2 regions of the Chryseobacterium tructae genome follow, and region 2 is predicted to be linked to the other one. Evidence: riboswitches for the same ligand, from Rfam matches in the RefSeq annotation. Region 2 holds a riboswitch; the other holds the start of a gene.
What was found. A riboswitch is a leader RNA that binds a small molecule or an ion and turns the genes downstream of it on or off. The one in region 2 is predicted to bind thiamine pyrophosphate.

Region 1 (4,213 bases), 4.1 Mb from region 2:
ACCGTTTCCATGGCCTGTTTGTACATCTATTCCGTTTTCTATAGCCTGATAGATATATAGTTGTCCAAGAGAAACGGCTTCATAAAGGGTTTTGCCCTGAGCAATGTAGGCAGCAATAGCAGAGGAAAGGGTGCAGCCTGAACCATGGGTGTTATTGGTGTTAAACTTCTGTGTTTCAAAAGAATGGAAATTCTCATTTTCATCATAAAATAGAGAAGTGATGGTTGAGGCTTCCTGATGGCCACCTTTAAGAAGAATCGTTTTACAGCCCAGTTTTTTGATTCTGGTGCCGGCAGTATATAAATCTTCCAGCGTTTCGACTTTCATATCTGCTAGGATTGCAGCTTCATCCATATTGGGAGTAATAACATCAGCAATGGGAAATAATATTTCTGTGAGCGCTGTAATAGTTTCCTCTTCAATCAAACGATGTCCGCTGGTAGCAACCATTACAGGATCAAAGACAATAGGTATTTTAGGATATTCCGCTAATGTGGAAACAATGGTTTCTACAAGTTGAGGAGTATGAACCATTCCAATTTTAATAGCATCAGGAACAATATCATCCAGAATCGCTTTGATCTGATCAGCAACTGCTTCTACAGGAATAGGATATATTTTTCGTACTCCCTGGGTGTTTTGTACAGGTAAAGCTGTTAATACGGATGTGGAAAAACAACCTAAAGCAGAGGCTGTTTTAATATCTGCCTGAATACCGGCACCACCGCTTCCATCGAAACCTGCAATAGTTAATACTGAAGGGTATTTGTATTTTTTCATTTTACAATTTCATTTTTTAATTCATAAGCCGCTTTTTGAGGATCAGCAGCACTACATATTGCGGAAACTACTGCGAGACAATCAGCTCCGGCATTGATGACTGCTTTTGCATTGTCCAGGTGAATATTACCTATTGCAACCAAAGGCTTTTTCGTAAGTTTCCTGATTTGGGTAATCCCTTCTAGTCCCCATTCGGTAATAGTATCTGTTTTGGTTTTTGTTTTAAAAACAGGACTTATTCCCAGGTAGTCAGCTACTGAAGTTTGTTCATTGTCAAGCTGGGTCAGGTGCTCTATAGAATACCCAATTATTTTATTCCCGATTAGAGGTCGTTGTCTAAGATCCTGAGGTGTTGCATCACTATTGCCAACATGTATTCCTGCTGAATTGGTTTTTTCGGTAACGATGATATTATCGTTGATAATAAGCGGAATATTATATTTATTGGTAATTTCAATAAGTTGTAGGGCTTTTTGAAGAAATACTTCGGTGCTGTCTTTTTTTTCGCGAAGCTGTATAATATCTACACCACCTAATATGGCCTGTTCTGCAACTTCCAGAAAGTTTTTCCCCATACAATCTGCTTCAGAAATCACCAGGTATAATGAGTAAGGGAAAGTAATGTTACTCATGATCTTTCTATTTTTAAATAGCTTGTAAATTCTTCTTCGGTAATATTGTAGAGCTTATCAATCAAGTTGACTTGAAGACTGCCGGGGCCTTTACTTTCAAGAACAGCCAGTTCACCTGCGATCCCCAATAATGCCATAGCAGCAGCTGTTCCGGATACTTTGTCTTCTATAACTCCGATGAATGCACCAATTAATGCTGTAGCAGAACATCCCAGACCTGTTACTTTGGTCATAAGAATATGCCCGTTTTTGATGTGTATCGATTGATTTTTACTTAGGATAATATCCGTTTCCCCCGAAATACATACAATCGTGTTGTATTGATTAACCAGGATTTGTGCAGCTTCAACAGCGTCATTGCTTTCTGCTGTGCTGTCTACGCCTTTGGTTACTGTTGTATTGGTTTTAGCCAACGCAATAATCTCAGACGCATTACCTCTGATCACGGTTGGATGAAATTGTAAAAGTTTGTGTAATATTTGATCACGAAAAGAAGTGGCTCCTGCACCTACCGGATCCAAGACCCATGGTTTATGAAGAGTATCTGCAGTCTCAGCAGCCATCATCATAGATTCAGCCCAGTATTCATCAAGAGTACCAATATTAATCACCAATGAATGGGCAATATTGATCATTTCTTTGATTTCAGAGCGTGCATGCGCCATAATCGGAGAAGCTCCTACAGCCAAAAGTGCATTGGCGGTATTGTTCATCACTACATAATTGGCTATATTATGAACAAGAGGAGACTTTTGTCGTACAAGTAAAACTTGTTCCCAAAGATTTTTTTCCATTGTTATGATTAAAGATAAAAATAGCTTTAGGAAAAAATCCGAAACAAAAGACAAGAGGTGTCGTGTCATTTTGCTTTTCCCTACGTCGGTGTAAGCCGTATCAGGTTCAAAGGGACTCTCTCAATTCTTTTCAGAATACCCCTAAAGCAAAACAAATGTATAAAAATTATCAGAGGAAGCAAAAACCTTTTACAGATTTTACAAAGCATATTATCTCTCTACCAGCCCTTTTACCCGTGCGAAGGACGAATCATGCAGTTTCTTTCAGAGTGAAACTGTTGTTTTATTTTTATCGTATTTCTGATCTTGGGAGTTGGAACTATTTGGGTAGATCAGATGTAGTGTTTTATTTTTTCTGAGAAACGATAAAATCCACTGTTTGATCTACCATTTTATCAAGGGCTGCTTTATCGGTTGTAGAAAAACTATGTACTCCATTATCAATGATAATTAATGAGGTATCTACTTTTGCTCGCTTAAGCTTTCTGTATAATTTTTTAGATTGACTTAACGGAACAATTTTATCTTTGTTTCCCTGAACAATTAAAGTTGGAACACCTGTTTTAGTATACGTTGATGGAGAGATGGTTTTTAGATAATCAATAGCTCTGTCCTGATCTTTTTTCAAATCATACCCTGAGATTCCTTTTACCAACCCTTGCTGTAAGTTTACAATCTTTTTTGAAACCATTCCGACCAAAGCCACCGGAATGGTTCCCAGTCTGGTATGGAAAAGTTTGTTGAGGTCAACAGGCCCGTAATGATCCACTACATAATTTACTTTGCTGAATAAGATGAAAGATCAGGGCTTCCTTTGAATGTATCATCTGGAGTATAGGCGGCTACTAGAGATAAGTGTGCTCCGGCTGATGCACCGAAGAGACCTATATTGCTGGTGTCGAAGTTATATTTTTCAGCATTCTTTCTTACCCATCGTATTGCATCTTTGGTATCTTCCAATGGGAGAGGAAAGTGGGTGCTGTCATTCAGAAGAGTATAATTGATAGTGATCACAGCATATTGCTTCGCCATAAGTTTAACGATAGTATTTTCAAGATAATCGTCGGCGTGCACGGTTTTATTTCCTTCTATCCATCCGCCTCCGTGAACATAGATTAATACAGGAAGTTTACCAGAGGAATTTTTGGGTGTATACAAATCCAAAGCAAGAGAGTCTCCTTTTTTACCTGTTTTATAGACAATATTCTCAGTTACTGTTGCTATTTCCGGCAGGAGCGTGCTTTTTACCCGCTTCACTTTCTCAGGAGATTGAGAAAATGATTGAGAAAAAGCGATCTGGGAAGAACTTAATAATACAATAAAAAACAGGCTTCTAAAAAACCTGTTCGTTGATATGGAGTTAAATAATTTCATACTATTTTTTTTGAGGGAATCTTATTTTACTAACTCCTCAAAAAGTTTACCAAAAGTAGTATTCAGATCCTTAGATTTTCCGGGATGAGGTCGGGAAGTTTGTACAACAGCACTTCTTACAGCAGTAAGCCAACGGAAACGCTCAGGAATATCAAGCAGAGCAATAGGACCACCATCTTTTTCACCATTCGCTATTTTTTGGAAGCTTTCCAGATTTTGAATGATATCATCATAATCCAGTTTACTGTGCATAAGTTTGAATTTATCAGGACATAAATAAAACTCTATTTTGATAAATTTTTCCTTTTTAGAAAACATGACCAGTCCGATATTGAAAAATTCTTCTCTCTCAACTTTTGGTACTAAGCGTATTACCGCGTATTCGTATATTTTATCCTCTTGCATTTTTAGCTTCGTTTAAAAAGATTTGAGAATTTTCGAATCGGGTCTTCAGGAACTGGAAATAAATTTCACGGATCTCATCAGGAGTTTCATCAGCATCATTCCAGTGTAACCAGTCTTCAGGAATCGCGTTCACAATTTCCCTGAAAGAGTTTCATTCAATACTTCATGAGCGAACTTATCCGCTTCATCCAGCTTGTTAGCTTTGGGAAGAAGAACATGGTCTTTCAC
Region 2 (4,213 bases):
AAATCTATTAAAAAAATTATTAATGCTGGAATTCCTGTCATGGGACATTTAGGATTAACTCCACAGTCAATTTATAAATTTGGAACGTATAAAGTAAGAGCAAAAGAAGAAGCAGAAGCAGAAAAATTAATTGCTGATGCCCAGCTTTTAGAAGAATTAGGCTGCTTTTCTGTAGTATTGGAAAAAATTCCTGCAGAGCTAGCTAAAAAAGTGACTGAAAGTATTTCTATTCCAACCATTGGAATTGGAGCTGGAGCAGACTGTGATGGTCAGGTCTTGGTATATCACGATATGGTAGGGATGAACAAAGGGTTCAGTCCGAAGTTTTTAAGAAGATATCTTGATCTTTATACAGAAATTACTGGAGCAGTATCTCAATATGTAAAAGATGTGAAGAGCGTAGAGTTCCCTAACCAAAACGAAAGTTATTAAAATTAATTCATGCAAAATCAACAACAATCTATTCAGGGAATATTATCTATTGCAGCATTGATTTGCTTAGCCATTGGCTGGTTCAATTTATTTTCACCTGATATCAATCATTTGCTTTCCAGAAAGGTTTTCTATATTTTGATAGGAGCAAGTTTCTTTATTCAGGCGCCTATGCTGACTAATAAAAACTTTATGTATGCGATGTATGCAGCGGCGGGAGTTTGTGTAATTGGTGCATTTTTACCGGATAGTTCAGGTTTGGCAATGCTTAAAACGATTGGTCTTTTGGCGGGGATTATTCTTTCAATGTCAAATAGAAACAGAAACAGGTAGACTGAATAATGAAGGAACAGATTGTATATGAAGACAACCATCTTCTGGTAGTGAACAAAAAGGTCGGCCAGCTTGTACAGGGCGATAAGACTGGTGATGAATCACTATTGGAATCTATAAAGAACTTTATTAAAATAAGAGATGCTAAGCCGGGAAATGTTTTTCTCGGCTTGGTTCATCGTATAGACCGCCCTACTTCCGGTTTGGTAATTTATGCTAAAACCTCAAAAGCTCTTTCTCGTCTTACTCAAATGGTAAAGAATAGAGAAGTGAAGAAAACATATTGGGCGGTTGTAGGAAAAGAAATGATTCCTCAAAGTCAGAGATTGGTTCATTATTTAAAGAAGAACGAAAAGAACAATAAGGCCGTTGTTTTTCCAAAGGCAACGGAAGGTGCCAAGGAAGCTATTTTGACTTATCATGTGATCAAAACTTTGGATAATTATCTACTTCTTGAAATAGATCTTGAAACAGGAAGACATCATCAGATCAGAGCACAACTGTCTAAAACAGGAGTACCAATTAAAGGAGACTTGAAATATGGCTCTCCTCGTTCCAATCCCGATGGAGGAATTAATCTTCATGCAAGGAAATTGGAGTTTATTCATCCTGTTACCAAGGAAAAAATTGAAATTATAGCCCCTGTTCCGCAGAATGATGCGGTTTGGAGAGCTTGTGAAGAATAAAAAAAACTAAATGACCTTGAAACTAAAATTATTTTTTTTAGCCACATTGTTGGTTTTTATATCTTGCTCCAGTAGTAATGATGAAATTGAGATGGAGAAAGAGGTTGTGATAGGAAATGTAAGTAAATTATCATACTACTTTCCTGGGATGTCTCCAACTACAGAGTACATGGATCCTAACTACTATTTTGAATATGATGCACAAAATAGAGTAGTTAGAAAAAATGGGGGAAAAATAAAATTGCCTAAAGAAACAGAGTATACTGAGGCTTTTTCAAATAAAGCTTATACAATCGTTACTTATAATGGGAATTTGATCACTACATCTGCCTATATTTCAAATTCAAACGGTGAAATATTCTCAGGGAAAAAAGTTTTTGAACTTGATAATCAACAAAGAATAGCAAAATGTTTGGTATTTATTGTTGAGAGTATAGTTGAGAAAGAGTTAATTTATCAATATCAGGCTAATAAACTAGTGGCTATAGTGACACAATATCCTAATGGTGATTTAAATTATAAAAATGTTGATAGGTTTACTTACTATAGTGATGGAAATTTAAAGGGTATAAAAACTGTAACTATGCAGAATAATGTTGATCTTGTCACAAGACAGGAAATAGAATTTAGTAATTATGACAAAGCTCCCAATCCGTTTAAAAAGCTAAATATTTTTGACGAACATTTTCACCTATCATTGTCTAAAAACAATCCTCAAAAGAAAATTACTTTAGAATATGTTGGTGGTGAACTGGCGTCTAAGCAGGAAGTATGGTGGACTAATCAATACAATGCTGATGGTACACTAAAGCTTTTTTATTAAAATATTTATTTTAAAAACATATGAAAACCGACTCGATAGAGTCGGTTTTTTTTATGGTAAAATTTGATTTTGCCCATTCTCAAAAAAATAACTAACTTCGTCCCACACTTTAGGGGTGTCTGTTTTTACAGACTGAGACTTTACCCTTTGAACCTGATCTGGATCATACCAGCGTAGGGAAAAGTAGATGACTTTTGCTGTACATTCTATTGTACAATAATAGCCATTCCTAAAGTATATTTAAATCATTAGGAATGGAACTTATAATCAACCACACCCGAAAAACATTTGATGTACTTCCTGAAAACCTGGAAGCATTATTGGCTATGGAATTACCAGAAAAAAAGAAAGGAATTGCCGTAGCCCTCAACAATCGAATTATTCCGCTGTCTGTCTGGGCGGAAACTCCTCTTAACGATCAGGATTCAATTTTAATCATTACTGCCACTCAGGGCGGATAATTCTCATATTTAATACCAATATTTATGGCTCACCCTATTACATGTTCGCCATTTCCGAACTCAAAGAAAATTTATGTTGAAGGAAAAATTCATCCAATCAGCATAGCGATGCGCGAAATACAGCTTAGTCCCACCAAGCTTAGCAATGGAAATTTTGAAGAAAATGCTCCGGTAACCATTTATGATACTTCTGGCCCTTATACGGATGAAAATGCTTCAATCGATATTCAAAAGGGGCTTCCAAGAATAAGAGAGCAATGGATTCTGGATAGAGAAGATGTTACTATTTTGGAAGGAATTACATCAGAATACGGAAAAGCCCGTTTGGCAGATCCTAAAATTGATGAATTGCGTTTTTCTTACGATCATCAACCAAAAGTTGCTCAGGAAGGAAAAGAACTCACTCAGCTTTATTACGCAAAAGAGGGAATTATTACTCCTGAAATGGAATATGTTGCTATCAGAGAGAACCAAAAAATAGAACAACTTGCAACGGTACCCAAAGAAATGGCATGCCAGCATATTGGAAACAGCTTTGGTGCGAATACTCCCAAAAGTAAAATCACTCCGGAGTTTGTAAGAGATGAAATTGCAGCCGGAAGAGCTATTATTCCAAATAATATCAATCACCCGGAAAGTGAACCAATGATTATCGGGCGAAATTTTTTAGTGAAAATCAATGCTAATATCGGAAATAGTGCTGTGTCTTCAAGTATTGAAGAAGAAGTGGAAAAAGCGGTTTGGGCTTGTCGTTGGGGTGCCGATACGATCATGGATTTATCTACAGGAAAGAATATCCATGAAACAAGAGAATGGATTATCAGAAACAGCCCGGTTCCTATTGGTACCGTTCCTATCTATCAGGCATTGGAGAAAGTAAAAGGAGTACCGGAAGATCTGACATGGGAAGTTTTTAAAGATACATTGATCGAACAGGCAGAGCAGGGAGTTTCCTATTTTACCATCCATGCGGGAGTTTTATTAAGATATATTCACCTGACAGCAAAGAGAGTTACAGGAATTGTGTCGAGAGGAGGATCTATTATGGCAAAATGGTGCCTTTATCATCATAAAGAAAACTTCTTATATACTCATTTTGAGGAGATTTGTGAGATCATGAAGAAGTATGATGTCGCTTTCTCTCTGGGAGACGGTCTACGTCCTGGGTCTATAGCCGATGCTAATGATGCTGCTCAATTTGCAGAACTGGAAACTTTAGGTGAACTAACAAAAATTGCCTGGAAGCATAACGTGCAAGTGATGATTGAAGGGCCAGGACACGTTCCGATGCACATGATCAAAGAAAACATGGAGAAACAATTAGAAGTATGTCATGAGGCACCTTTTTATACTTTGGGGCCTTTGACTACAGATATTGCACCAGGTTATGACCACATTACTTCGGGTATTGGTGCTGCTATGATCGGATGGTTCGGATGTGCAATGCTTTGTTATGTGACGCCGAAGGAACATTTAGG

Region 1: another riboswitch for thiamine pyrophosphate. It lies ahead of thiM (hydroxyethylthiazole kinase); the one in region 2 lies ahead of thiS (sulfur carrier protein ThiS).

The regions. Positions count from the first base shown of each region.
Region 1 covers NZ_JAUFQR010000001.1:4,259,656-4,263,868, reverse strand. Annotated here, with positions in the region: gene thiD (bifunctional hydroxymethylpyrimidine kinase/phosphomethylpyrimidine kinase) at 1-780, opposite strand, end outside; gene thiE (thiamine phosphate synthase) at 777-1,412, opposite strand; gene thiM (hydroxyethylthiazole kinase) at 1,409-2,206, opposite strand; TPP riboswitch at 2,267-2,359, opposite strand; gene QWZ06_RS21125 (prolyl oligopeptidase family serine peptidase) at 2,553-2,975, opposite strand; gene QWZ06_RS21120 (alpha/beta hydrolase) at 2,984-3,580, opposite strand; gene QWZ06_RS21115 (DUF3037 domain-containing protein) at 3,602-3,985, opposite strand; partial or broken gene QWZ06_RS21110 (HipA family kinase) at 3,972-4,213, opposite strand, start outside.
Region 2 covers NZ_JAUFQR010000001.1:150,527-154,739, forward strand. Annotated here, with positions in the region: gene panB (3-methyl-2-oxobutanoate hydroxymethyltransferase) at 1-432, shown strand, start outside; gene QWZ06_RS00720 (hypothetical protein) at 442-765, shown strand; gene QWZ06_RS00725 (RluA family pseudouridine synthase) at 771-1,451, shown strand; gene QWZ06_RS00730 (hypothetical protein) at 1,462-2,274, shown strand; TPP riboswitch at 2,376-2,471, shown strand; gene thiS (sulfur carrier protein ThiS) at 2,529-2,735, shown strand; partial or broken gene thiC (phosphomethylpyrimidine synthase ThiC) at 2,844-4,213, shown strand, end outside.